One region of the Serratia nevei genome, then DNA from elsewhere that is predicted to be linked to it. Evidence: predicted binding sites of a transcription regulator. Region 1 holds the regulator's gene; each other region holds the start of a gene.
What was found. The regulator CRP, encoded in region 1, controls carbon source genes, mostly activating them, when cyclic AMP is high. The targets are predictions, from matches to a motif close to ATGTGANNNNNNTCACAT.
Positions count from the first base shown of each region.

Region 1 (7,204 bases):
AGCAGGATCCAGTAAGGCTTCGGCAGGTTGAATACCGCACCCAGGCTGCTGCCGACCGCCAGCGCTACGCCCAGCCGCGCGGCGTTGCGCAGGGCGGTGGATTTGAACGACAGATAGCTGACCAGCGCCGGCCAAAACGGCAGGCGGTGCTGGCCGGGCATCAGGTCGCGGCGGTACAGTGGATGCTGGGTGCGCAGCAGGCGGGCGATGCGGCTGAAGTGGTAATAACAAAACTGGCCGACCGGATTATCGGGATGCTGCGCCGCCATTTTTTCCAGCGCCGCCAGCTCGTGGGTCATGGAGAAGCGCTTCGAATGTTGATGATAGAGAATATCGTGCGCCACCACGCGCAGTCGGCCGGCGATCACCTGAGCATTGCGGCGAATGATCGCTTCGGCCTGGCTCTGCTCCACCAGTTTTTGCACCTCTTCCGGCAGATGCAGGCTGACGGTGATGTGCTCCTGCAGGTCCATCGCCACCTGAAAGGCGCGCTGCAGGCGCTTTTGCTCGAGGTTGTTGGCGTGCGGCAGGAAATTAAGCTGTTGGTACAACAGGCTGATCAGATCCATCACCTTTTGCTGGCGCACCAGCAGCGGCGGCAGCGCGGTCTGCGGATCGGTGTGCTGGGTCAGCAGTGAGTATTTGGCTTCGAAATAGTCCGCCAGTTCCAGGTAGAGCTGGCTCAGCGTCTCGCGCATCGGCTGCTCTTTCCACAGCTTGAACCAGAACCAGGTGAATAAGCCGTACCAGGCGGTGCCGATCGCGTACAGCAGCGGCGCCTGCCAGATGGGTACCGTGCCGGCCGTGCTGAGGGCGAAGATGGCGGCCACCAGCGCCGCCGGCAACAGCCGGGCGTGCAGCGGGCTGATTTCCCCGGTGACGCCGAGCAGCAGCGCCAGGCCCAGCATCAGCGCCGGCAGCGGCACGTGCCACAGCAGGGCCTGTTGCAGCAGCACGCTGCTGAAGGCGAACAGCGAACCGCCGACGATCAGCCGTTTAAAGAAGCGCTTATGCGGCGTATCCAGCCCGGCGATATTGCAGCAGGCGGGCACGAGGGAGAACATCAGGCCGAGCTGCAGCTGGCCTATCAGCAGGCCGAACAGTACCGGCAGGCACAACACCAGCGTTTGTCGCAGTGCGTAGTTGATTTCCGGGTGGTAGATCAGGCGGCGCCACATGGCAGAGAGCAGACAAAAAAACGGCGCAGACTGCGCCGTTTTTTCAGGGATTAACGGGTGCCGTAGACGACAATGGTTTTGCCGTGGGCGGAAATCAGGTTTTGATCTTCCAGCATTTTCAGAATACGGCCAACGGTTTCACGGGAGCAGCCGACGATCTGGCCGATCTCCTGACGGGTGATCTTGATCTGCATGCCGTCCGGGTGAGTCATGGCGTCGGGTTGCTTCGCCAGATTCAGCAGGGTTTGCGCGATGCGGCCGGTAACGTCCAGGAAGGCGAGGTTGCCCACTTTTTCGGAGGTGACCTGCAGGCGGCTCGCCATTTGGGCGGACAGACGCATCAGGATGTCCGGGTTCACCTGGATCAGCTGGCGGAATTTCTTGTAGGAAATTTCGGCCACTTCACAGGCGGTTTTCGCGCGAACCCAGGCGCTGCGCTCCTGGCCTTCTTCGAACAATCCGAGCTCGCCGATGAAATCCCCCTGGTTGAGGTAGGACAGGATCATCTCTTTACCTTCTTCATCCTTGATCAGCACCGCGACGGAGCCTTTCACGATGTAGTAAAGCGTTTCGGCCTTTTCACCTTGGTGAATCAGCGTACTCTTCGATGGATATTTGTGGATATGGCAATGAGACAGGAACCATTCGAGAGTAGGGTCTGTTTGCGGTTTGCCGAGAACCATTCGCTGTTATCCTCTGTTGTTATCGCTGCCTTGTGTCACAGGGGTCAGAGTTCCCTGTAAAACCCGCCTGTAGCCGCAGTCATGAGCGAGGGCTACCGGCAAGTTTTGAGGCGTGTCATAAAAATACGCTGTCGCTCTAGCATATTAACTTGCCGTAAGCGCTGCAAGCTACATTCTGTTAACATACCGGTAAAGGAGCCTTTCTCTGGGCGTTTCCCTGAAATTCAGTGTCCCGGAAAGATTTATTGCGGCTCTGTTTGTAGCACAGAGTAAGGCGGGTGTCTCGTGTTGTCTCGCTTCAGCATGATTAGCATCAGGTTACGTTGCCTGTTTCTATGCGAAAGCGTACTCTGATTTTAAGAAATCAACCGGAGTGACCAGAATGCAGGCAAGAGTTAAATGGGTGGAAGGGTTAACGTTTTTGGGGGAATCGGCCTCCGGCCACCAGGTGCTGATGGACGGCAACGCCGGTGATAAAGCGCCCAGCCCGATGGAGATGGTGCTGATGTCGGTGGGCGGCTGCAGCGCGATCGACGTGGTGTCCATCCTGCAAAAAGGGCGCAACGACGTGCGCGACTGCGAGGTGAAGCTGACCTCCGAGCGCCGCGAAGAAGCCCCGCGGTTGTTCACCCATATCAACCTGCACTTCATCGTTACCGGCCAGGACCTGACCAACAAGATCGTCGAGCGTGCGGTGAACCTGTCGGCGGAGAAGTACTGCTCGGTGGCGCTGATGCTCAACAAGGCTGCCACGGTGACCCACAGCTTCGAGATCCGCCAACCGGCGTAATCGAAACGGAGCGCGGCCCGGCGCCGCGCTCAACGCATTTATTCGATCTTCTTGCCTTCCAGCAACCGCTGCACCAGCGGCGCCATGATCAGCTCCATCGCCAGCCCCATCTTGCCGCCCGGAACCACTAACGTATTGATGTGTGAGATAAAAGAGCCCTGCAGCATCGCCAGCAAATAGGGGAAATCTATCTGATCCAGCCCGCGGAAGTGGATCACCACGAAGCTTTCGTCCAGTGAGGGAATCGCCTTGGCGGCGAACGGGTTGGAGGTGTCCACCGTCGGCACACGCTGGAAGTTGATGTGGGTGCGCGAGAACTGCGGCGTGATGTAGTTGATGTAATCTTCCATCGAACGCACCACCGAATCCATCACCGCTTCGCGAGAGTGGCCGCGCTCGCCGGTATCGCGGATCAGTTTCTGAATCCACTCCAGGTTGACGATCGGCACCACGCCGACCAGCAGATCGACGTGGTTGGCCACGTCATGGTGCTCGGTGACCACGCCGCCGTGCAGCCCCTCGTAGAACAGCACGTCAGTCGGCGCCGGCAGCGGTTCCCACGGGGTGAAGGTACCCGGCACCTGATTGTAGGGCACCGCTTCGTCGTAGGTGTGCAGATACTTGCGCGAGCGCCCGGTGCCGTTCTTGCCGTAGTCGATAAAGCTCTGCTGCAGCAGGCCGAAGTCGTTGGCCTCGGGGCCGAAATAGCTGATGTGTCTGCCCAGATCGCGCGCCTTGCGGATCGCCGCGTCCATTTCCGGCCGGGTGTAGCGATGGAAGCTGTCGCCCTCCAGCTCGGCGGCGCGGATGTTGAGCTGTTGGAAGATCTTACGGAACGCCACGCTGGTGGTGGTGGTGCCGGCGCCGCTGGAACCGGTCACCGCGATAACGGGATGTTTGGCAGACATGATGGTTGTCACTCCGTGTTGAATGCGCCGGCGTCAGGGGATTATTGTGGCTCTTGTTGACGCTCTCTATCTCAGGAAAAAATGGCGCGCGCTGGTTTGCAATGCCCCATTGTTACCTGATTTTTTCCGTCAGTCATAGAACCGAGCGCCACTAAATTTCTTCCTGCCCGGCGCGGAACTGGCCGCGCGGCATGATGTTGACGCTCTCGTGCAGTTCCGACCACACCAGCACCACTTCGCCGTTTTTCAGCTGGCGGCGCACGTCCTCCACCTTCTGTTCCAGCGAGCGTTCGTGTTCGCCGTAATCGGTGCCTTCGCGCAGTACAAAGGATTCGATCAGGCTGTTCAGGGTGTCGGTTGCCAGTTCTTGCCAGGGAATGATCACGTCGGGATGTCCAGATAAGGGGAAAGCCAGGCCGGAATGCGATGTTCCAGCCACATGTGCGGTTTTTTCAGCGTGCCGCCGACGAAGCCGACGTGGCCGCCGTACTCGGTCAGTTGATATTCGATATTGCGCGGCAGGCCGGCGACGTCGGGGATCACCTCATGGGTCATGAAGGGATCGTCCTTCGCATGGATGATCAGCAGCGGCGTCTGAATAGCTGGCAACAGTGGCAGGGCGCTGCAGCGGCGATAGTAGTCGATAGCGTCGCTAAAGCCGTGAATGCGCGAGGTAATGGCGTCGTCGAATTCGCGAATGCGTCGCAACCCGTTCAGCTGTGACAGCTTGAGCGGCAGAGTGTCCGGGTAGTGCAACAGCTTGCGGGTGGCGTTTTGTTTCAGCTGCCCCAGCAGGTAGCGCTGATAAACGCGGGAGAAGCCTTGCTCCATGCGGTAGGCACAGGGCTCCAGCATCAGCGGCGCCGAGACCACCACCGCCGCCTGCAGCAGGCTGTCGGCGCCTTGCTGCGCCAGATAGCAGGCCAGCATGTTGCCGCCGAGCGAAACGCCTACCGCCGCGGTTGGCACCTCGCCGTAGCGGTCGCGCAGCCAGCGCAGGAAGAAGCGTGCATCTTCGGTTTCACCGGAGTGGTAGATGCGCTGCTTGCGGTTGGGCACGCCGCTGCAGCCGCGAAAGTGCATCACCACGCCGAGCCAGCCACGCTCACGCCAGGCGTTGAGCAGGCCATGTGCGTAGGGGCTGTAGAAGCTGCCTTCCAGGCCGTGGAACAGCACCGCGCGCGGTTTGTCGCGCGCCTGCGCCGGATCTTCGCTCCAGGCGAGATCGACGAAATCGCCGTCGGGCAATTCCAGCCGTTGCCAATGCGGTTTCAATAACACGCGGCGGCGCACCAACCGCGGCAACAGCGTTTGCAGGTGCGGGTTACTGGCCCCGGTCAGAGGGCGAAAAGTGTTAGGCATAGGCTGAGTAAAAATGTTGTGGGCGGCTATTGTGAGATCCCTAGCGCACTGTTAGCTTCAATACCAAGAACTAACAATGATACTGCAAAAAAGCGCCTTGGGTGAGGAGCACCCGTGCCATGGAACCGAGTTTATTCCTTTCGATGCTGGGCTTCCTGTGGGTCGCCGCCATCACGCCTGGCCCCAATAACCTGCTGTTGACCACCTCTGGCGCTAACTTCGGCTTTATGCGATCGCTGTGGCTGATGGTCGGTATCATGCTCGGCATGCAAAGCATTTTGCTGCTGGTGGCCTTCGGTGTCGGCAGCCTGATCCTGGTCTACCCGTCGCTGCACCTGATCCTGAAAATCCTCGGCAGTCTGTACCTGCTGTGGCTGGCGTGGAAAGTCGCCACCGCCGCCTATGAAAAACTGGAAACCGACGTGGCGCCGCCGCAGCCGGTGCGGCTGTATCAGGGCTGGCTGCTGCAGTTCCTCAACCCGAAAGCCTGGCTGATGGCGCTGGGGGCGGTGGCCAGCTTCAGCCTGGCGGGCGATAAGTACAACGGATCCATTGCGGCGATCGCGCTGGGCATTTTGGTGGTCAACATTGTCGCCGGCATTATCTGGCTGGCGTTCGGCACCGTGATCGGCCGCCTGCTGCGCAGCAAAAAGGCCTGGGTTATCTTCAACGGTTCCATGGGGTTGTTGACCGCAGCCTGTGTGTTACTGATCTGGCATTAAGGAGCGAACGATGGCGGAAAATTATTATCACGTGGTTGCCTTTACCGGCAAAGGGCTGCGCGGCAACCCGGCCGGGGTTTGCCTGCTGACGCAGCCGCTGCCGGCTGAGCGGCTGCAGGCGCTCGCCAACGAGATCGGCCTGCCGGAAACCAGCTTTGTCTGGGATGACGGCGACATGACTGCTATCCGCTGGTTTACCCCGGAACGCGAGGTCGATCTTTGCGGCCACGGCACCCTGGCAGCGGCGCATGTGATGTTCAGCGCGATCAATCCGGCGCTGCAGGATATCCGCTTCCGTTCGGCCGGCGGCGAGCTGTTCGTCAAGCGCGATGCGCAGGACGGGGAACGGCTGGTGCTCGATTTCCCTGCGCGGCCGCCGCAGAAGGTGGCTGAACCGGCGGGCCTCGCGGCGCTGCTGGGCGTGCAGCCGCAGGAGGTGTGGCAGGCGAAAGCGCTGATGGTGGTGCTGGAAAACGAGGCGCAGGTACGCGCGCTGCGGCCGGACATCCCGGCGCTGATCGCGCTGGCCGGGCGTGCGGTAATCGTTACCGCGCCGGGTGACACCGTGGACTTCGTGTCGCGTTATTTCACGCTCGACGGCGGTGAAGATCCGGTTACCGGCTCCGCGCACTGCACGCTGATGCCTTACTGGACGGCGCGTCTCGGCCGCCATCGGCTGCATGCGCAGCAGATCTCGGCACGCGGCGGCGAACTGTTCTGCGAACTGCACGGGGATCGCACGCTGCTCGGCGGCTATGCTCATGTGTTCCTGCGCGGAAGTATCGCGCTGTAACCCGCGTTTATATTACTCACGGTAATAAAGAAGACTTTTTTATTCTTTTATAGCCCGTCATCGCTCAGATAAAACTGTCAGCAACTGAACAGATTTTTATCAACGGAGCGGAACATGGCGGGCAAACTCTTTTCCTTACGCAACGCGGCGCTGTTGGCGCTGTCGCTCAGCGCAACCAGCGCCTACGCGGTGGATGTGACCGTGGCGTACCAGACGTCGGCAGAACCGGCCAAGGTGGCGCAGGCGGAAAACAGCTTCGCCAAACGGTCCGGCGCGACGGTCGACTGGCGTAAGTTCGACAGCGGCTCCAGCGTGCTGCGTGCGCTGGCCTCCGGCGACGTGCAGATCGGCAATATCGGCTCCAGCCCGCTGGCGGTGGCCGCCAGCCAGAAACTCCCCATCGAAGTGTTCCTCATCGCCTCGCAGCTCGGCAGTTCCGAAGCGCTGGTGGTGAAAAATGACATCAAAAGCCCGCAGGATCTGATCGGCAAGCGCATTGCGGTGCCGTTTATCTCCACCACCCATTACAGCCTGCTGGCCTCGCTCAAGCATTGGGGCATCAAGCCTGAGCAGGTGAAGATCCTCAATCTGCAGCCGCCGGCCATCGCCGCCGCCTGGCAGCGCGGCGACATCGACGGCGCCTACGTCTGGGCGCCGGTGGTCAACGAACTGGCCAAACAGGGCAAGGTGTTGACCGACTCCGCGCAGGTGGGCGAATGGGGCTCGCCGACGCTGGACGTGTGGGTGGTGCGCAAAGACTTTGCCGAG
Region 1 covers NZ_CP149940.1:4,960,017-4,967,220, reverse strand. Annotated here, with positions in the region: gene V8N38_RS23780 (YccS/YhfK family putative transporter) at 1-1,178, opposite strand, end outside; gene crp (cAMP-activated global transcriptional regulator CRP) at 1,229-1,861, opposite strand; gene V8N38_RS23770 (OsmC family protein) at 2,244-2,651, shown strand; gene V8N38_RS23765 (phosphoribulokinase) at 2,690-3,559, opposite strand; gene V8N38_RS23760 (YheU family protein) at 3,711-3,944, opposite strand; gene V8N38_RS23755 (hydrolase) at 3,941-4,921, opposite strand; gene V8N38_RS23750 (LysE family translocator) at 5,041-5,643, shown strand; gene V8N38_RS23745 (PhzF family phenazine biosynthesis protein) at 5,654-6,436, shown strand; gene tauA (taurine ABC transporter substrate-binding protein) at 6,551-7,204, shown strand, end outside.

Region 2 (7,204 bases), 1.2 Mb from region 1:
GCTTCGTCGACGAAAATTTTGTCCAATTTGCCCTCCGGCAGGCGCTGTGTTTCATGATTTAGCCGCATAGTTTGCCATGAAGCCCGCGACAAATCACGCTTGCCCCTCGCGCTTTTCATTCTGGCCCGAGTTTTGCGTCGACAGCGCTCGTTCACAAGGTAAACTAGCGAAATAAACGATTTCCGGTGAATGAAGCATGAAGAACAAGCCCCCTCTGAGCAAAGACGAACAACAGCTCTTCAGAGAGTCGGTGGCGGGCGCGAAAAAGCTGCGCCAGGACACCATCGTCCACCGCCCGCCGAAACCCAAGGTCAAACAGATTACCCCGCAGCGGCTGCTGCAGGAGCAGGTCGATGCCAGCTATTATTTTTCAGATGAATACCAGCCGCAGCTGGAAGAAGAGGGCCCGACGCGCTACGTGCGCCCCGGCAGCAGCCCGTATGAGCTGAAGAAGCTGCGACGCGGCGATTATTCGCCGGAGCTGTTTCTCGATTTGCACGGCCTGACCCAGCTGCAGGCCAAGCAGGAGCTGGGGGCGCTGATCGCCGCCTGCAAACGTGAACACGTGCACTGCGCCTGCGTGATGCACGGGCACGGCAAACACATTCTCAAACAGCAAACGCCGCTGTGGCTGGCGCAGCATCCCGACGTGCTGGCGTTCCACCAGGCGCCGAAGGAATGGGGCGGCAACGCCGCCATCCTGCTGTTGGTGGAGCTGGCCGAGTAGACCCGCAGAAACGACTCAGGGCGATGTCAGACATCGCCCTGAGTTTATTCTGCACCGCATCCGCAGCTCACACTTTGGCCATCACCTGCGACGGGCTGACCTGCCATTCAAACTTGCCGTAACTGCCGTCCGCCGGCAGATCGACGTTGGCAATCGCCGAGGTCGCAAACATCGGCGGGCACTCGCCCGGGCACAGTTCGGCCACCAGATAGCCCACCAGAGGCAGGTGCGACACGATCAGCACCGAGCTCACCCCCTGCATCGCCAGCGCCTGCAGATAGCTGCCGACCTGTTCGGCGTTGCCGCCCGGCGTCAGCTCGGGCAGCACTTCTTCGCCCTCCGGCAGCGTCAAGGCTTCACGCACCGTCGCCAGCGTCTGTTCGGCCCGCAGATAGGGGCTGACCAGCACGCGTTCAATATCCACAGACTTGGTGTTCAACCAGGCCGCCATCTGACGGGACTCGTCGCGGCCGCATAGGGTAAGGGGCCTTACCGCATCGCTGGCTGCCTCGAGCGCCGCCTCTCCGTGACGCATAATCAAAACTTGCATATTGCACCGCTGTTGTTGACAAAGTAACGCTATACAGAAACGCCGTGCGTGCTGTACCGCCGAGTTTTACAACCCAAAGCCAAAGCTTTAAAACGATAACGCGCCGTCTCTTTATGGCGGCCGGGCATTTTGCCTGAAAGTTTGCGTAAAGAAAACGCTGTTTTTTACAGCAATCCTCTCCGGGCAAACCTCGATTGCTCACAGAACAAGCAATTCAACGGGTTAAATTTTAACCTTGCCGCCATGAAATTTATTGATGGCGGTCAAGCTAACTTACCGCTGCCTGCGCCTTGCTGTACAGCCTCACCGGCTGACGCTGTTGCAAGGAGTGATGGCGATCACAACGCGGCCCTGTTGCAACTATAGTGCAAATCGGGCCGCCCTGCGTTCAGCTCCCCAGCGGGTAAAAGCGCTCGCCCTGCTGCGCCATGCGCTGCAGGCGTTCGCACGGGGCGAAGTGCTCGCCGTGCTGCTGACGCAGGTAGTCCAGCGTCTTCACCACTTTCTCGGCGCCGAGTTCGTCCATATAGCGGAACGGGCCGCCGAGGAACGGCGGGAAGCCGATGCCAAACACTGCGCCGATGTCGCCGTCGCGCGCGCTGCGGATCACGCCTTCGTCCAGGCAGCGCGCCGCTTCGTTCAGCATCATCATCACGCAGCGTTGAGCGACGGTCGCCGGCAGCATGTGCGCCTTCGGCGTGACGCCGAGCAGCGTATACAATGAGGTATCCGCACGTTTGCGCCGCTGCCGCTGCTGCCCTTCGCTCGGGTAGAGATAGAAGCCGCGGCCGTTCTTGCGCCCTTTGCGCCCGTCTTTCAGCACCGCATCGAACGCAGCCGGCGCGGCGAAGCGCGGCCCCAGCGCCTCGACCAGTACCGGGATGATCTTGGTACCGACGTCGATGCCCACTTCATCCAGCAGGGTGATGGGGCCGACCGGGAAACCGAAGTCCACCAGCGCCTTGTCCAGCGACTCCATCGGCTCGCCTTCCAGCAGGCAGCGCGCCGCTTCGTTGATGTACGGCGCCAGGATGCGGTTGACGTAAAAACCGGCGCTGTCGCCCACCACGATGGCGGTCTTGCCCTGCTTGTGCGCCAGCGCCACGGTAGTGGCGATGGTCTCTTCGCTGGTGCCGGCGTGCGGGATCACTTCCACCAGCGGCATCTTGTCCACCGGGCTGAAGTAGTGCAGGCCGATCACCTGCTGCGGCCGCTGGGCTTTTTCGGCGATGCGGCCGATAGGCAGCGAGGAGGTATTGGAGGCGAACACGGTATGCGGCGCGCAGTTTGCTTCGACCTCGGCCACCATCTGCTGCTTCAGCGCCAAATCTTCAAACACCGCCTCGACCACGACATCCACCTGTTCAAAGCCGGTGTAATCGGTAGAGCCGGAGATCAGCATCATCTGTTTTTGCCGCTCGGCCGGGCGCATGCGCTTGCTGCGCACCCGCTTGCCGAGCACGTCCCAGCTGTATTTCAGCGCGTGATTGATGCCGGTTTCATTGATGTCTTTGATGCGAACCGGCAAACCGCCACGGGTGGCGGTGACGCAGGCGATGCCGCCGCCCATCAGACCGCCGCCGAGAATGCCGACGCGGTGCAGGGCGCGCGGCTGAGCATTGCCGCCCCGCTCTTTTTTCAGCGCGGTGGAGGCGAAGAACAGGCTGCGCAGCGCCGCCGACTGCGGCGTCATCGCCAGTTCGCCGAAGGCGCGCGCTTCGGCCTCATAACCGCTGGCGCTGCCGTGATCCAGCCCGGTGCGCACCACCTGAATGATGCGCTCCGCCGCCGGGTAGTTGCCGTGGGTTTTCGCCAACGTTTTCTTGCGCACGATGCTGAACAGCAGATTTCTGCCCAGCGGGCCGTTGAGCAGGCGATCCTGCCACGGCAGCTCGCGCTGATGTTTCCAGCCCTGTTTCACCCGCTCGATAGCGGTCTGCAACAGAATCGACTGCGGCACGGCGTCGTCCACCAACCCCATGCGCAGCGCCTGGCGGGCACGAATGTGCTTGCCGGTCAAGATCATGTCCAGCGCCTTGGCGGCACCGACCAGGCGCGGCAGGCGCTGCGTACCGCCGGAGCCCGGCAGCAGGCCCAGCTGCACTTCCGGCAGCCCAAGCGCGGTCTTGTCATCGAGCGAACAGACGCGGCCGTGGCAGGCCAGCGCCAGTTCCAGCCCACCGCCCAGGCAGGCACCGTGAATGGCCGCCACCACCGGCACCGGGAACGCGGCGATCTGCGCCAGCGTGCTCTGCCCTTTCTTGGCCAGCGTTTCCGCCTCTTTGGCGCTGGTGCAGGCGGCAATCATGGTGATGTCGGCGCCGGCGATAAACGAGTCCGGCTTGCCGGAAACGATCACCAACCCTTCCAGCGCGGTATGCTGTTGCGCCCGGATCAGCACGTCGTTCACCTGTTCGACGAACTCGGCCTTGAGCGTGTTCACCTTGTCGCCCGGCACGTCGATGGCGATCACGCCGATGTTGTCGGGGCGAATCGTCAGCTGAAAGGCCGACGGTTTGGCGCGCTGTTCATGCAATGCGTTTTCAAAGCTCATCATTCCACCTCCACGATCATCGCGGCCCCTAACCCGCCAGCGGCGCAGGCGGTGGTCAGGCCCAGCCCGCCGCCGCGGCGTTTCAGCTCATGCAGCGTCTGGGTGATCATACGCGCGCCGGTGGCGGCGAACGGGTGGCCATAGGCGATGGAACCGCCCAGGACGTTGAATTTGTCCATGTCCACCTCGCCGATCGCCTGGCTGCGGCCAAGCTTCTCGCGGGCGAACTCTTCGCTGGCGAACATCTTCAGGTTAGCCAGCGTTTGCGCGGCGAAGGCTTCATGCATGTCGATGAGCGTCAGATCGGCCAGGCCGATACCGGCGCGATCCAGCGCCAGCGGCGTGGCGTAGGAAGGCCCCAGCAGCATGTCTTCCCACACGTCGATGGCGGCGAAGGCGAAGCTGCGCAAATAGCCCAGCGGCTGCAGCCCCAGCTCTTTGGCGCGCGACTCGCTCATCATCAACACCGCCGCCGCGCCGTCAGTCAACGGTGTGCTGTTGGCCGCGGTGACGCTGCCGTGCTTGCGATCGAACGCCGGTTTCAGCTTGGCGTAGGAAGCCAGGCTGGAGTCTTTACGGATGTTGTTGTCTTCAGAAAGCTGCGCGCGGTAAGGCGGCACATAGGCGGTCATCACCTCGTCGCGCAGCCACCCCTGCTGCCAGGCCTTGGCCGCCAGCTCGTGTGAACGGTGCGCCAGCGCATCCTGCGCCTCGCGGGTGATGCCGTGGCTCTTCGCCATCTGCTCGGCGGTATCGCCCATGCGCAGCCCGGTGGAATACTCCGCCACCGCCGGCGGCACCGGCATCAGATCGCGGAATTTCAGCCGGCTGAACAGTTTGAGACGCTGCGACAGCGTACGCGCCTTGTTGACGTCCACCAGCGTGCGCGCCAGCGCCTTGCTGACGCCAATCGGCAAGACGGAAGAAGAGTCCGCCCCGCCGGCGATGCCGACGCTGATGCTGCCGGCCATGATGCTCTCCGCCACGTTGGCGATCGCCTGGAAGCTGGTGGCACAGGCGCGCGACACGCTGTAGGCGTCGGTATGGACGCTCATGCCGGTGCCGAGCACGATTTCACGCGCGATGTTCGGCGCCTCGGGCATTTGCACCACCTGGCCGAACACCAGCTGTTCGATAAGCTGCGGATCGATACCGCTGCGCGCCAACAGCTCGCTCACCGCCGTTTTCCCTAAATCCACCGCCGGAATGCCGTGATAGGCAGTCGCCTGTTTGGCAAAGGGGGTACGTAGTCCATTCACAATCGCAATGCGGTCACCATGACGGGTCACCAACGGCAGTGCCTTACTCATAAATGCTCCTGAAGAAAATAACGTCAGCGCAATGGGCAGAAAGAGGTCTGACCTGATGAGGTCATTGTTAACCAAACGGTTACATTTGGCAAACCGGCAGAGATCAAAACTGCGAGCAGGCGCACTTTCTATCGGGGGGCGATGTAGGGAAGGCAATCCCCGACGCGCGGCAGGCGGCGCCGGGGGTAAAGCGGGGATTAACGCAGGCCGAGCTGGAAGATCAGGGTTTCCGCCTGGCAGGCGAAGGTGAAATCGGCCTCCAACTGCACGCCGCCGTCAACCGGTTTAATGCTACTGCTGATGTCACAAGGGTCGGATTCTACCGCGCGCGCCTTTTCGCTCAGGGCGGCCAGCATGGCTTCCGCATCTTGTTGATTGCTGAACACCTGGCTGTAGGACGCGGTGCAATCGGTGTTATCCATCACGGTGCCGACATCCACGCAGCAACACGCGGCGGTTTCCTGGGCGCTGCATTTATTAATTGCATCTGACATGATTGGTTCTCCTCAAGGGCCTCGGTTATCAGCCCAAATTGCCGTTTTACTCACCGGCACAAAGCCACAAAATTCTGCAGGTATTTTACGCTTCCGCGCCGGCAATCACTAGCACTTACTTTTACTGGGTGTTTTAAGTGATGGAAATCACAAATAAAAATGAGCGCCTGCTAAGGAATGGTAAGAATTTTGTTATTTACCGCTGGCTTTTTGTTAAGCAGATCTCTTTTTTGATATCAGGTTGGAAATATTTCAAAAACAAACTTGCAACATTTTCACAGGTCAGACCTATACTTCAGCCACTGGTCTGATTTGTCTGAATGATAACGGACCCTACAATCCCGCGCTCCTTGTTACCTTGCGTAACATAGTTTAAATAATAAACACATAATGAGGTTTTGGTCATGAGCCAGAAAAACCTATTGACTAAATCAGCTCTCGCAGCTGCAGTGGCAATTATTTCTTCAAACGTGTCTGCCGCAGGATTCCAGCTGAATGAGTTCTCATCAGCTGGTTTAGGACGTTCGTATTCTGGCGAAGGCGCCATGGCGGATACGGCGGCCTCCGCGAGCCGCAACCCGGCGTTGCTGATGATGTATACCCGTCCGGAACTCTCTTTCGGCGCAGTCTTCATCGATCCGGACGTCGATATCAGTGGCCAATCCCCTTCCGGCGCCAGCCTGGATGCGAAAAACATCGCGCCGACCGCCTGGGTGCCGAACCTGCATTATGTTCACCCGATTAACGATCAATTCGCCGTAGGCGGCTCGGTCACCAGCAACTTTGGTTTGGCGACCGAATACAACAACGGTTATGCGGCGGGTTCCATGGGCGGCAAAACCGATCTGGAAACCCTGAACCTGAATCTGAGCGGCGCTTATCGCCTGAACAAAAACTTCAGCTTCGGTCTGGGTTTTGACGCCGTCTACGCCAAGGCTAAACTCGAACGTTATGCCGGCGACCTGCCAAAATTGATCGCCGGTTCAGGCAAATTGCCGCCACAGTTGGCCGGCCCGGTTTCGCAGATCCCGGCAGATACTCAAATTTCTCACCTGAAAGGCGACGAATGGGGCTTCGGCTGGAACGCCGGTATTCTGTACGAAGTGGATGAAAACAACCGTTACGGCTTCACCTATCGCTCAGAAGTGAAAATCGACTTCGACGGCGATTACAAAAGCAGTCTGCCTTCAGCCTTCAACCCGCTGCTGGCCTCTCAAGGTCTTCCGTGGGGTACCAACGGCACCACCATTCCGGGTTCTCTGAGCCTGCATCTGCCGGAAATGTGGGAGCTGTCCGGTTACAACAAAGTAGCGCCGCAGTGGGCTATCCACTATAGCCTGGCCTACACCAGCTGGAGCCAGTTCCAGGAGCTGAAAGCCACCGGCAACAACGGCCAGACCCTGTTCCAGAAGCATGAAGGCTTCAAAGACGCTTACCGCATCGCGCTGGGCACCACCTACTTCTACGACGACAACTGGACCTTCCGTACCGGTATCGCTTTCGATGACAGCCCGGTGCCCGCCCAAAACCGTTCGATCTCCATTCCGGATCAGGACCGTTTCTGGCTGA
Region 2 covers NZ_CP149940.1:3,720,343-3,727,546, forward strand. Annotated here, with positions in the region: gene prmB (50S ribosomal protein L3 N(5)-glutamine methyltransferase) at 1-26, opposite strand, end outside; gene smrB (endonuclease SmrB) at 197-727, shown strand; gene sixA (phosphohistidine phosphatase SixA) at 795-1,277, opposite strand; gene fadJ (fatty acid oxidation complex subunit alpha FadJ) at 1,666-3,831, opposite strand; gene fadI (acetyl-CoA C-acyltransferase FadI) at 3,831-5,141, opposite strand; gene V8N38_RS17920 (YfcZ/YiiS family protein) at 5,339-5,635, opposite strand; gene fadL (long-chain fatty acid transporter FadL) at 6,040-7,204, shown strand, end outside.
Region 2: the regulator CRP is predicted to act here: its motif matches at 5,771-5,788, upstream of V8N38_RS17920 (YfcZ/YiiS family protein).

Region 3 (7,204 bases), 590 kb from region 1:
CAGCGCCAGCCGCAGGCGTTCACCCAGCGGCTTGTCCTTGTGCCGATTCGGCATCCAGAACAGCAGCCGGCGGCCGAAGCGCAGCGGCAGCGTCAAACGCATTTTAGGGATCAGTTCGTCCAGCCCATAGCTGAGAAAAACGCGGACGATAAAATACAAACGGCGCAGTTCGCCTGGGGTCATCGCTTGCCCTCCAACTTGTCCATGCGGGCAGACAGCGCTTCCGCGCTGCGGGCGAGTGCATCAACTTCCTCGTTGAACCACACCACTTCCAGCGGCCCCGGTGCCAGACGCCACTCTTCCGTCAACGCCTCCGCCATGTCCTGCTGCCGGCGCATAAAGCCGGTTTTCAGCAGCGAGGCGCCTTTTCCCAGCGCCTGCGTAATGCCCTGGGCGGCGATATCGCCGATATAGGGCGCCAGCCACTCCGCCGGATCCCACTCCGCCAGATCGAGCAGGCCAACCAGCTGTTGCACCACCTGAATATCGCCTTCCACCGTCAATTCGCCGCTGCGCATCAGCACCGGCAACTGCTGGCGATCGCGCAGCTTCAGTAAGGCGGGAATGCGGCTGCGCACGGTGCAATCGGCGCTGTCCTCAGACTGCCCCAGCACGTCCACGCGCAGTTCGCTGAACACCAGCACCAGCGGTGAAGCCAGCTCTTCCAGTTCGATACGCAGCACCTTGCCCGCCAGGCGTTGGCGAGCGGCTTTCATGCTGCGATCGCGAAACAGCAGATTATTCAGCGAGGTTTCCAGCGCACCGGTCAGCAGAGGGGTAAACAGCATCGGCATCTCCCTCTCAGAACTTGAAGCCGCGATGCAGGGCGACAATCCCACCGGTCAGGTTGAAATAGGTGACGTTTTCAAAACCGGCGTTGCCCATCATGCCCTTCAGAGTTTCCTGATCGGGGTGCATGCGGATCGATTCCGCCAGGTAGCGGTAGCTGTCCGGATCCTTCACCACCAGCTCGCCGATCTTCGGCAATACGTGGAACGAGTAGGCATCGTAAGCTTTGCTCAGCGGCGCCAGCAGCGGCTTGGAGAATTCCAGCACCAGCAGGCGGCCGCCCGGCTTCAGTACGCGGAACATCGAGCGCAGCGCTTTGTCTTTGTCGGTGACGTTGCGCAGGCCAAAGGAGATGGTGATGCAATCGAAGTAATTGTCCGGGAAAGGCAGCGCTTCGGCGTTGGCCTGCACGTAATTGATGTTGCCGACGATGCCACGATCGCGCAGCTTCTCGCGTCCCATCTTCAGCATCGAATCGTTGATGTCCGCCAGCACCACCTGCCCCTGCTCGCCGACCATGCGGGAGAACTTGGCAGCCAGATCGCCGGTACCGCCGGCCAGATCCAGCACGCGCTGCCCACGGCGCACGCCGCTGCAGTCAATGGTGAAACGCTTCCAGATACGGTGGATGCCGAACGACATCAGGTCGTTCATCACGTCATACTTTGCCGCTACCGAATGAAAAACGTCCGCCACCATGGCCTGTTTTTCGTCTCTAGCGACGGTGCGAAAACCGAAATCGGTGGTTTCCTGCGGTTGATCTGCCATTGTCCTGCCTGCTATTCAGTCAATTTTGTGTGGATGAGTGTACCAGAAGCCTGGGGAATACCCCACCTCGCCACGGCCTCAGCCGTGCGAAACGAAGCCCGGTTCCCCGGCGGTATCGTCATCGTCTTTCGTCTGCGGCAGCGCGGCGACATCATCGTCGTTCGCCTCTTCCGCTTCATCGTGTTGCGCGCCGGCTTGCTGCGCCAGCAGCGGGTTGATCGGCCGTTTGACCTCAACCCCCAACGCGCGGAAACCTTCAATTTGGCCGATAAGGTTACCACGGCCTTCGCTCAGTTTGTTCATCGCCTGACGATAACTGCCCTGCGCTTTGTCCAGGCTCTGCCCCAGCGCGGACATATCGTCCACGAACAGCCGCATCTTGTCATACAGTTTCGCCGCGCGATCGGCGATGCGCTGGGCGTTCTGACTTTGATGCTCATAGCGCCACAGGTTGGTGATAGTGCGCAGCGCCACCAGCAACGTGGTCGGGCTGACCAGCATGATGTTGTGCTTGAGCGCTTCGCTGATCAGCTCCGGCTCGCGATCGATAGCCAGCAGGAAGGCAGGCTCGACCGGAATGAACATCAGCACATAATCCAGCGAGCGCAGCCCCGGCAGCTGCTGATAGTCCTTGCGGCCCAGCATGCGAATGTGGCCGCGCAGCGAGGCGATATGTTCGCTCAGCGCCGCTTCGCGCTCCACCTCGTCTTCACCGTTGAAATAGCGCTCGTAGGCGATCAGCGACATCTTGGCGTCGATCACCACGTCCTTGCCCTGCGGCAGGCGCACGATCACATCGGGCTGCATGCGGCTCTGGTGATCCACCCGCACGTTGACCTGCGTTTCATACTCGTGCCCTTCGCGCAGGCCGGAGGCCTCCAGCACCCGGCTCAGCACCACTTCGCCCCAGTTGCCCTGCGTTTTGTTGTCGCCTTTAAGCGCCTTGGTGAGGTTAATGGCCTCGCGCGCCATCTGTGCGTTCAACTGCTGCAGATTACGTATTTCGTGCGTCAGCGTGTGACGTTCCCGCGCCTCCTGACCAAAGCTGTCCTGCACCTGACGGCGGAAACCGTCCAGCTGTTCACGCAGCGGCAGCAGCAACCGATCCAAGCTTTGCTTATTTTGCTCTTCCACCTTGCGGCCGCTGTGTTCAAAAATGCGGTTGGCGAGGTTTTCAAACTGGGTGGTGAGGCGTTGTTCGCTGTTGATAAGCAGGCGCTGCTTCTCCTCCGCCGCCATGCGCGTCTCTTCCAGACGGATGGTGACTTCGCGCAGCTCGGCCTCCTGCGCGCTGTTAACCTCGCGCTGGGCGCGCAGCTCCTGGTTGAGCAATTCGCATTCGTTGCGCCAATGGTTGAGCTGTTGAAGCTTTTCATGCCCGGCCGCCAGCTGGCTGTGCAGGTTACGCAGCTCCAGCTCGCTCTGCCGCAGCAGCTGCTCATGGCGCTGCAGAGCCTCCTGCCGCGCCGCCGTTTCCTGCTGCGCCTGCTGCAACGCTTGCTCCAGCAACCGCAGCTCGGTTTCATGCTGCGCATTCGTCTGTTGCACCCGCAGACTGGCGATCAACCACCCCAACAGCATGCCGATCGTTACGCCGCCAATCCCATAAATCAGACTGGTATCCACCCTGCCTCCTGTTGCACCTTGCCGTTCCGGCGTTTCGCACGCCCATTGCCCGTCACGTTAAGGGGAGCCTGTATGGATGTCCAGCCTGATTTTGCCCGCCGTGCACAATATTGCGCGGCGCTGCGCAATTTAGCGAGAAATCAGCCCAGCCACTGGCTGAGCCACTTGATGCCGAATGCCCCCGGCGCCAGAATGCCGAACGCCCAGATCATCGCCGACGTGACGTTGGCTAACTGGAAATAACGCTGCGGCATGCCGCAAATGCCGCCCACCAGCGGCACCACGGCGCGCAGCGGGCCGAAAAAGCGGCCGATGAAGATGCCCAGCACGCCCCAGCGTTCAAAGAACGCGTGGCCGCGCGCCAGCAGCTGCGGATTGCGCGACAGCGGCCACATATGCGCCACCCGGTCCTGATAGTGATAGCCGACCCAGTAAGAGAGCCAGTCGCCGAAAAACGCCCCTACGGCGGCAGCGGCCCAAATCGGCCAAAAGGCGATGCCGCTTTCGCCGATCAGCGCGCCCAGCGCCAGCAGGATCACCGTGGCCGGCAGCAGCAGCGACAAAAACGCCAGTGACTCGCCGAACGCCAGGAAAAAGATGATGGGAATGGCCCAGCCTTCGTGCTGACGCACGACATCGCTGACCCAGTTGATAACGTCATTGAGGCTCAATGCGGGGCTCCTGATACGCGATAATTCGCCGCCTAGGATAGGCCGGGGCGAGTTAAACCCCGGCTAAACGCGCGGCGATTTACTCGAGGTAGAACGCCTGCAGCGCTTCGCGCTGGGCTGCGCCCAGGCCGTATTCCGCTTCCAGCCAGCGGTCGGTGGAACCGTATTGCTGACGGATGCAGCCCAACGCCGTCATCAGGAACTCCTCGCGCGCGCTGAGCACGTAGGCGAATTGCTCCAGCGCCGCCGCATTCAGCTTGATAGACAGCTGATCCAGCATCTGCTCGCGGAAAGTGGCCAGCGTGGTTTCGGTCAGCAGATAGTCTTCCAGCACCGTCGCTTCGTCGGCCCCCAGCGCGAACAGCACCAGTGCCGAACCGACCCCGGTGCGATCCTTGCCGACCGCGCAGTGCTGCACGATGGCGCCGCCGCCAGGATTGCTCAACAGCTGCGCCAGCCGCTGATAGGCCGCATTGCCGAACGGCAGGCGGCGATACAGCTCCAGCATGAACGCCCGGGCGTCGAAAGCGGCCAACGTTTCGTTGGTGAGCTTCTCCAGGTTGGCGTTGACTTCGCTGCTCAGCGGGTTAGCCGGCACGTGGTGATAGTCGGCGCCACTCCACAGAATATCCGGCTTGGCCTGCACCTCGTCGGCATCGCGGTAGTCCAGCACCGAGCGCACCGGCACGCCGGCGAGAAAGGTGCAGTCGTTTTCCGTCAGCCGCTCGAGGGAACCGGAGCGGAACAGCAGGCCGCGCTTGATGCGGCGCCCGTCGGCCACGCCGTTGCCACCGAAGTCGCGGAAATTGATGCCGCCGTCGAGCGGCGCGAGCGAAGGATGAAGCAGGATCTGGGCGGTCATAAACGTCCTCGTTGTTTTTGTTATGACAACGCGCGGCAGCCATCGGCGCAGCGCTGAGGAGTATCACCGTAACAGATTCGCCGCGAATGGAAAAACGGGCCGCGTCGGCGGCCCGCTGGGGGAAAGGCGATTACAGCAGGCGGCGGGCGGCGTCCACCACGATCTGCACCGCTTTGCTTTCGGTGTTTTTCATGGTCTCGGCGTTCGGGATCTCTTGCTGGGTGCGGTTGACGATCACCCCGGCCACCATGCCGGCACGCAGGCCCTGGCTGGCGCACATGGTCAACAGCGTGGCGGATTCCATTTCATAGTTCATCACGCCCATCGCCTGCCACTCTTCCATCGAGCCTTTGAAGCGGCTGACTACGCGGCCGGAGTAAGTGTCGTAACGCTCCTGGCCCGGATAGAAGGTATCGGAGGAGGCGGTCACGCCGATGTGCGTGGTAGCGCCGCTGGCCTTGGCCGCTTCCACCAGCGCGGTGGTGCAGGCGAAGTCAGCGACTGCCGGGAACTCCATCGGCGCAAAGTGCAGGCTGGCGCCGTCGAGGCGTACCGCCGCCGTGGTGACCAGCACGTCACCGACGTTGATGTTCGCCTGAATGGCGCCGGTGGTGCCGATGCGCAGGAAGGTGCGAATGCCCAGCTGCGCCAGCTCTTCCACCGCAATAGAGGTAGACGGGCCGCCGATACCGGTAGAGCAGACGATCACCGCCTTGCCGTCCAGCTCCGCGCGCCAGGTAGTGAATTCACGATGGGAGGCCAGATGCACCGGATTTTCCATCAGCTTGGCAATCTTCTCTACGCGCTGCGGATCGCCCGGCACGATGGCAAGCTGGGCCCCTTGTAAATCGTTCTTGGTGAGGCCGAGATGAAAAACGTCAGACTGAGACATACGAGACTCCTCATGGATCATGTTTATTGGGAGGAACAAAAAAGCACTCTACTGAAAATCGCCGCTTAATTTCGTGACGATAGTCACTATGAAAAGAGAAACAAATTACATGCTACATATTTTTTGTGATTTTTATCACAAAAAAGCACTATAACGCCCCCAGAGCGCACCGCTATACCTCAGTCTAGCCGACAAATCTTGCCGCCCTCTGCCCGTCGGTTGCCGGCTGAAACTATTTAGCTGATCAATCCCAAATAACCCCATCTTATCGGTTGCTTAGGGACAAAAAAGCCCTCTAACGCACCTTATGGCACTTACGCGGGGCAAAACGCGTAATAACATGATAAAAAGCGCTTAAAAATGCCGCAAAGCCAGATAATTAGCCGTTTTTTATCAACTTGTCCGAAAGTGCGCCACGCAGCGCCAATAATGGATAATCTTTCCTATAGTTAATCTCAGCGCTTTTTTCTATTGCACGGAGACCGCAATGAAAACCGAACATGTGATGACATTAGAACTGGCTCAGGGGGGATTCGCCCCGGCCGCCGCGCCGTTGGCCGCCTCCGCGATTATCACCGACGAACAGGGCATTCACGCCGGGCAAACGACCATTCCTTCTCAGGGCGACGCGCTGCCGGCCTACGTCGCCAAACCCGCCGACCAGAGCGGCCCTTTCCCCATCGTGCTGGTGGTGCAGGAAATCTTCGGCGTCCATGAACATATTCAGGATCTGTGCCGCCGCCTGGCCAAGCAGGGCTATCTGGCGATCGCGCCCGAGCTCTATTTCCGCCAGGGCGACGCCAACGACTACACCGATATCGGCGAGCTGTTCCAGCAGTTGGTCACCAAGGTGCCGGATCGTCAGGTGCTGTCGGATCTGGATCACGCCGCGCACTGGGCTATCCGCCACGGCGGCGACGCCGGCAAGCTGGCGATCACCGGTTTTTGCTGGGGTGGCCGCATCACCTGGCTGTACGCGGCGCATAACCCGCAGTTGAAGGCGGCGGTCGCCTGGTACGGCAAACTGGTCGGCGAGAAAACGCTGAATTCACCGAAGCAGCCGGTCGACGTCGCCACCCACCTGTCGGCGCCGGTGCTGGGGCTGTATGGCGGGCAGGACAGCGGCATCCCGCTGGAGACGGTGGAAACCATGCGTCAGGCGATCCGCGCCGCCAACGCCGAGGCCGAAATCGTGGTGTATCCCGAGGTCGGGCATGCGTTCAACGCCGATTATCGTCCCAGCTACAACGCCGAAGCGGCGCAAGACGGCTGGCAGCGCATGCTGGCATGGTTCGCCCAGCACGGCGTCAAATAATTTCCCGCGCATAAAAAAGGGCGCCGAAGCGCCCAATCATCACACCAGTAAATCTATAAGCGGCGGTTTATCCGCCGCACGGCATCACGCGTGCTCGCGCAGGCGCTGTGCCGCCAATACCATGTTGGCCAGCGACTGTCGGGTTTCCGGCCAGCCGCGGGTTTTCAGGCCGCAATCCGGGTTAACCCACAGGCGTTCCGCCGGGATGTTCTGCGCCGCTTTACGCAGCAGCGCTTCAATCCATTCCACGCTCGGCACGTTCGGCGAGTGGATATCGTAGA
Region 3 covers NZ_CP149940.1:209,269-216,472, reverse strand. Annotated here, with positions in the region: gene ubiB (ubiquinone biosynthesis regulatory protein kinase UbiB) at 1-183, opposite strand, end outside; gene ubiJ (ubiquinone biosynthesis protein UbiJ) at 180-788, opposite strand; gene ubiE (bifunctional demethylmenaquinone methyltransferase/2-methoxy-6-polyprenyl-1,4-benzoquinol methylase UbiE) at 802-1,557, opposite strand; gene rmuC (DNA recombination protein RmuC) at 1,636-3,183, opposite strand; gene V8N38_RS00975 (DedA family protein) at 3,324-3,854, opposite strand; gene V8N38_RS00970 (tyrosine-protein phosphatase) at 3,934-4,716, opposite strand; gene udp (uridine phosphorylase) at 4,847-5,608, opposite strand; gene V8N38_RS00960 (dienelactone hydrolase family protein) at 6,096-6,923, shown strand; gene metE (5-methyltetrahydropteroyltriglutamate--homocysteine S-methyltransferase) at 7,008-7,204, opposite strand, start outside.
Region 3: the regulator CRP is predicted to act here: its motif matches at 5,732-5,749, upstream of udp (uridine phosphorylase).

Region 4 (7,204 bases), 1.0 Mb from region 1:
AAGCAGGGGTAACTCAGGCTGGGCGCTGAATGCGCTCGTGCCGTTTTCTTGTCCTTTCGGTGAATAGATTGTCCGTAACAACGGGATCCACAACCAATTGAAAGGTAAAGCGTTAGCCAAAACTGGCCAAGCGGAATGAATAGATTGACGGGCGGGCGCCATGATGACGCCCGCCGGGGTATTACGCTTTGTCGCCCAGCAGCACGGATTCCAGCGCGATAACGATCATTTCGTTAAAGGTGGTCTGGCGTTCCGCCGCCGTGGTCGCTTCGTGACGCAGGATGTGGTCGGACACGGTGCAGATGGTCAGCGCCTTGCAGCCGAACTCTTCGTACAGCTCCGCCGCCACGCCGTAGATGCCGGCCGCTTCCATTTCCACGCCCAGGATGCCGTACTTCTTCATCACCTGGAACATGTCCGGATCCGGCGTGTAGAACAGATCGGCGGAGAAGATGTTGCCCACGCGCGCCGGGATGCCCTGCGCCGCCGCCGCGTCGACCGCGTTGCGCACCATGTCGAAGTCGGCGATCGCCGCGTAGTCGTTGTCCTTGAAGCGCAGACGGTTCACCTTGGAGTCGGTGCACGCGCCCATGCCGATCACCACGTCACGCAGTTTGATATCGTCACGCACCGCGCCGCAGGAGCCCACGCGAATGATCTTCTTCACGCCGAATTCGGCGATCAGCTCACGCGCATAGATGGAGCAGGACGGGATGCCCATGCCGTGGCCCATTACGGAGATGCGGCGGCCTTTGTAGGTGCCGGTGAAGCCCAACATGCCGCGCACGTTGTTCACTTCCACTGCGCCTTCCAGGAAGGTTTCGGCGATGTATTTTGCACGCAGCGGATCGCCCGGCATCAGTACTACGTCAGCGAAATCACCCATCTCAGCATTAATGTGCGGCGTAGCCATAATTTTCTTCCTTTAGAAATCTTATTTAATAAAAACGTCAAACATCTAAGCCTTGAATGTCGAGTTGCAGCCAGGCAGCTAGCGGGTGAATCCCCAGGAGCTTACTTGAGTAAGTGACTGGGGTTCACGCGTGAAGCTAACAACGCTGCGGCTTGAAAGACAGGGCTTAGAACATGCTCTTACCGTAATCCATCGGCGACAGGCCAAAATAATTGGCGACGGTCTGGCCGATGTCGGCAAAGGTCTCGCGGTGGCCCAGCGAGCCCGGCTTCACTTTCGGGCCGTAAACCAGCACCGGGATGTGTTCGCGGGTGTGGTCGGTGCCCGGCCAGGTCGGGTCGCAGCCGTGGTCGGCGGTGAAGATGATGATGTCTTCGTCTTTCACCAGCTTCAGCAGCTCCGGCAGGCGGCGGTCGAACAGCTCCAGCGCGGCAGCGTAGCCCGCCACGTCGCGGCGGTGGCCATAGGAGGAGTCAAAGTCCACGAAGTTGGTGAACACGATGGTGTTGTCGCCGGCCTTTTCCATTTCGATCAGGGTCGCGTCGAACAGCGCGTCGATGCCGGTCGCCTTCACCTTCTTGGTGATGCCGACGTTGGCGTAGATGTCGGCGATTTTACCGATCGACACCACTTCACCACCTTTCTCGTCCACCAGCTTTTTCAGCACGGTCGGCGCCGGCGGCTCTACCGCCAGATCGTGGCGGTTGCCGGTGCGCTGGAAGTGGCCCGGCTTATCGCCGACGAACGGACGCGCGATCACGCGGCCGATGTTGTAGCCGCCTTCGGTCAACTCTTCACGCGCGATTTCGCACAGCTCATACAGGCGATCCAGGCCGAAGGTTTCTTCATGGCAGGCGATCTGGAACACCGAGTCGGCGGAGGTGTAGAAAATCGGCTTGCCGGTTTTCATGTGCTCTTCGCCCAGCTGATCGAGGATCACGGTGCCGGACGAGTGACAGTTGCCCAGGTAACCCGGCAGCTTGGCGCGCTCGACCAGCTTGTCCAGCAGTGCCTGCGGGAAGCTGTTGTGCTCGTCCGTGAAGTAGCCCCAGTCGAACAGCACCGGCACACCGGCGATTTCCCAGTGGCCCGACGGCGTGTCTTTACCGGAAGAGAGCTCGCTGGCGTAAGCGTAAGCGCCGATGATGTCGGCGTTGCGGTCCAGCCCCTGCGGGAAGTTGCCGGTGGACTCTTCCGCCGCTTTACCGAGGCCCAGACGGCTCAGGTTAGGCAGCGTCAGCGGCCCCTGGCGGCCCACGTTGGCCTCACCGCGCGCGCAAACCTCGGCGATGTGGCCCAGGGTGTCGGAACCCTGGTCGCCAAAACGTTCGGCGTCTTCGCTGGCGCCGATGCCGAAGGAGTCCAATACCATAATAAATGTGCGTTTCATCTGTGCTCTCCTGCGTGTTCTCACGCTTTGGACGGCCGCGAAAAAGCCGCGGCCGTTCCTGATTCTTGGGTTATTCCGTGATGCGCTTATACACCACCGGCGTCGCTTCCGGCGCCTTGTCGCTCAGCGTCATTGCGCTGCGCACCGCATCGGCCGCCTGCTGCCAGCTCTCTTCATCGTTGGCGTGGATCATCGCCAACGGCTGCTGGGCATCCACTTTATCACCCAGGCGCGCCACTTCGGTCAGCCCAACGCTGTAGTCGATGGCGTCGCTCGCCCGGCGACGGCCGCCGCCCAGCGAAACCACCGCCATGCCCAGCGCGCGGGTATCCATGGCGCTGATGATGCCCGGCTTTTCAGCATACACCGGCTTGCTCAGCGTTGCCGCCGGCAGATAGCTATCGTAGCGTTCGACGAAGTCTATCGGCCCCTGCTGCGCCGCCACCATGCGGCCAAACACCTCCGCCGCCTTGCCGTTGTCCAGCACCGCCTGCAGTTTGGCGCGCGCGTCGGCCTCGTCTTGCGCCAGGCCGCCGGACAGCAGCATTTCCACGCACAGCGCCAGCGTCACTTCCAGCAGGCGCGGGTTGCGGTATTCGCCGGTCAGGAAGCGCACCGCTTCGCGCACTTCCACCGCGTTGCCGGCGCTGGAGGCCAGCACCTGGTTCATGTCGGTCAGCAGCGCGGTGGTCTTGCAGCCCGCGCCGTTGGCCACGCCGACGATCGCCTGCGCCAAATCTTGCGACAGCGCATAGGTCGGCATAAAGGCACCGGAGCCGACCTTCACGTCCATCACCAGCGCATCCAGCCCTTCCGCCAGCTTCTTGGCCAGAATGGAGGCGGTGATCAGCGGAATCGAATCCACGGTAGCGGTAATGTCGCGGGTGGCATAGAAACGTTTGTCCGCCGGCGCCAGCGAGCTGGTCTGGCCGATGATCGCCACGCCGACGTCCTGAATGATTTTGCGGAAGGCGTTATCGTCCGGGAAAATATTGAAGCCCGGAATGGCTTCCAGCTTGTCCAGCGTGCCGCCGGTATGCCCCAGGCCGCGGCCGGAGATCATCGGCACATAGCCGCCGCAGGCCGCCACCATCGGGCCGAGCATCAGCGAGGTCACGTCGCCCACGCCGCCGGTCGAATGCTTGTCGACGATCGGGCCGTTCAGCGCCAGACTCTTCCAATCCAGCACGGTACCGGAATCGCGCATCGCCATGGTAAGCGCCACGCGCTCCGGCATGCTCATGTCATGGAAATAAATGGTCATCGCCAGCGCGGCGATCTGCCCTTCCGACACCACGTTGTCGCGAATGCCGTTGATGAAAAAGCGGATTTCCGCTTCGCTTAACGGCTGGCCGTCGCGTTTTTTACGAATAATTTCTTGAGCCAGGAACAAAGCATCCCCCTGTGTCGCCGAGAGTCGGTGCAGACGGGCGCGCCTGGCGCCCGCCAACGAAATCGATCAGTAGCCGCCGCCGGCGGTCTGGGTCTGGTGGCCCAGCGCGGTCAGCAAGCTGGCCAGCAGGCTGGAAGCGCCAAAGCGGAAATGCCGCGCATCGGCCCAGCCTTCGCCCAGAATACGATCGGCAAGTTGCAGATAATGCAGCGCATCCTCTGCGGTGCGCACGCCGCCGGCCGGCTTGAAGCCCACCGTCTTCGCCACGCCCAGATCGCGGATCACCGACATCATCAGCTCGGCGCTTTCCAGCGTGGCGTTGACCGGCACCTTGCCGGTGGAGGTCTTGATAAAGTCCGCCCCGGCCTTGATGGCGATTTCGGACGCCTTGCGGATCAGGTCGGCCTGCTTCAGCTCACCGGTTTCGATGATCACTTTCAGCAGCACGTTGGCCGCCTGACAAGCCTGCTTGCACTGTTTCACCAGCTCGAAGCCGACCTGTTCGTTGCCGGCGATCAGCGCGCGGTAAGGGAACACCACGTCCACTTCATCCGCGCCATAGGCGATGGCCGCGCGGGTTTCCGCCAGCGCGATGTCGATATCGTCGTTGCCATGCGGGAAGTTGGTCACGGTGGCGATACGGATATCCGGCGTGCCTTGCTCACGCAGCGCCTTGCGCGCTACCGGGATAAAACGCGGGTAGATGCAGATGGCCGCCGTGTGGCCGGCCGGGCTGTTGGCCTGACGACAGAGGGCGATTACTTTCTCGTCGGTGTCATCATCATTCAGCGTGGTTAAATCCATCAGGTTCAGCGCACGTTGCGCTGCTGCGGTTAATTCGGTCATAAAACTCTCCAACTGAGTACCTGGGTGTTGGCGAGCGGACTTGGTTCCATGAAGATAGCGCAGGGGAACGGCGTTCCCTCGGCGGCAACTGAGATCCTTCTCACCGCACATGGCCACCCGCCTTGCGGCCGGCCAGTAATAGCTATTTGAACACGAATGCCAAGGGCGATTCGCGTTCATCGTCACACTATATGAAATAGCACTGTAACAGACCGGAATTATATGTGAAGAGCATCACAAAATAACGCGATATCGTTCACAAATTCGCTAAAGAAGCGGCTGAAGATCGCGGGTGCGGCAAGCACCCGCGTTGCTTAGAGTATAGGCGGAGTCCCGCGATCGGTCGCGCCGTCGCGGGCTCCGGGATGGCTTACAGCGCCAGGAAGAAACCGGCGATGGTGGCGCTCATCAGGTTGGACAGCGTGCCCGCCGCCACGGCCTTCAGACCGAAACGCGCGATGTCGTGGCGACGGTTGGGCGCCATGCTGCCCAGACCGCCCAGCAGGATCGCCACCGAGGAGAGGTTGGCGAAGCCGCACAGCGCGAAGGAGATGATCGCCTTGGTATGGGCCGACAGCACCTGCAGGCCTTCCGCAGCCACCACGTCGTCCGGACGCAGATAGGCGCCGAAGTTCATGTAGGCGACGAACTCGTTGACGATGATCTTCTGGCCGATAAACGAACCGGCGGTCATCGCCTCGCTCCACGGCACGCCGATCAGGAAGGCGATCGGCGAGAACACCCAGCCGAGGATCAGTTCAAGCGACAGCTGCGGATAATCGAACCAGCCGCCGATACCGCCGAGAATGCCGTTAAGCAAGGCGATCAGCGCGATAAACGCCAGCAGCATCGCACCGACGTTCAGCGCCAGCTGCATGCCGGAAGCCGCGCCGGAAGCCGCCGCGTCGATCACGTTGGCCGGACGATCTTCTTCGGCGATCAGCTTCATCGCATCGTCTTTATCGTGGGTCTGCTCGGTTTCCGGCACCATCAGCTTGGCGAACAGCAGCCCGCCCGGCGCGGCCATGAAGGACGCGGCAATCAGGTATTCCAGCGGCACGCCCATCTGCGCGTACCCTGCCAGCACCGAACCGGCTACCGAGGCCAGGCCGCCGCACATCACGGCGAACAGCTCTGACTGGCTCATGGTGGCGATATACGGGCGCACCACCAGCGGCGCTTCGGTCTGGCCAACGAAAATGTTGGCGGTCGCCGACAGCGATTCGGTGCGCGAGGTGCCCAGCAGCTTGTGCAGGCCGCCGCCCAGCACGCGGATCACCAACTGCATGATGCCGAGGTAGTACAGCACCGCAATCAGCGAGGAGAAGAACACGATCACCGGCAGAACGCGCAGCGCGAACACGAAGCCGCCGCCGCCGAACACCTCGAACATCTTGTCGGACACCAGCCCGCCGAAGATGAACGAAATGCCCTGATTGCCGTAGGCGATAACGTTTGCCACGCCGTTAGACATACTGCCGAGGATGCTGCGGCCCAGCGGCACATACAGCACCAGCGCGCCGATGCCGATCTGGATGATGAACGCCCACACGACGGTGCGCAGTTTAATGGCCCGGCGGTTGCTGGAGAGCAGCACCGCAATGGCGATCAGCACCGCCATACCGACCAGACTCATGATGAGTTGCATGCAAAGTTTCCCTGTTGCAAAAAATAAAGTACATCCCTGCTCATGAAGAGAGGTCTGCTATTGGAGTGTTTCGGGGGGGATTATACTGAGCGAGGTCACCCTCGCACCGATTTATGTCACAAATGTATACAACGAGACGCAAATGAAAATCTTATAACGTGACGCAAGTCACGTTATAAACCCATCAATCCGGCATGGCGAACAGTGCCTGAGTATTGCGTTGCAGGTGGGCGGCGATCTCGTCGGCCGGTTCCGGCCGCAGCTCGCACAGCGTTTGAAACACCTCGGCGGCGCGTTCGGGGCGATTCGGCTGCCCCTGATAGCCGGCCAGCGGCATGTCCGGCGCATCGGTCTCCAGCAGCAGCGCCTCGAGCGGCAGCTGCGCCATCACGCCGCGCGTTTTTTGCGCCCGCTCATAGGTGATGGTGCCGCCCACGCCGATGTAATAGCCAAGGCGGATAAAGGCCTGCGCCTGCGACAGGCTGCCGGCGAAGCCGTGCACCACGCCGCGACGCGGCAACTGCATGCGCCGCAGCGCCGCGGCCAGCTGATCGTGGGTGCGACGCGAATGGAGGATCACCGGCAGGTCATGCTGTTTCGCCAGCCTCAGCTGGGCCAGCAGCACGCTTTGCTGGCGCTCGAACTGCGGGTTGTCCATATACAGATCGAGCCCGATCTCCCCCACTGCCACCAGCTTGCGCGGCCGTTCGGCCAGCAGCGTTGCCAGCTGCTCCAACTGCGGCTCATGATGCTGCGCGATATACAGCGGGTGCAGCCCCAGCGCGGCGAACAGCGGCGCGTGATCTTGCGCCAGTCGCAGCACCCGGGCAAAGCGATCGGCGGTGACCGTCGGGACGATGATGCGCTGCACGCCGGCGCTTGCCGCCCGCGTCAGGCTCTCGGCCTCATGCCCGGTAAAGGGCGGAAAATCGAAATGGCAGTGAGTATCGGTAAAGGCGTAACTCACAGCGCCCCCCCTTCACCCGGCGGCAAATCACCCGGCAGAATGATCTT
Region 4 covers NZ_CP149940.1:610,074-617,277, reverse strand. Annotated here, with positions in the region: gene V8N38_RS02880 (YtjB family periplasmic protein) at 1-12, shown strand, start outside; gene deoD (purine-nucleoside phosphorylase) at 182-913, opposite strand; gene deoB (phosphopentomutase) at 1,080-2,303, opposite strand; gene deoA (thymidine phosphorylase) at 2,374-3,696, opposite strand; gene deoC (deoxyribose-phosphate aldolase) at 3,763-4,542, opposite strand; gene V8N38_RS02855 (NupC/NupG family nucleoside CNT transporter) at 4,913-6,190, opposite strand; gene V8N38_RS02850 (TatD family hydrolase) at 6,375-7,157, opposite strand; gene V8N38_RS02845 (patatin family protein) at 7,154-7,204, opposite strand, start outside.
Region 4: the regulator CRP is predicted to act here: its motif matches at 4,765-4,782, upstream of deoC (deoxyribose-phosphate aldolase).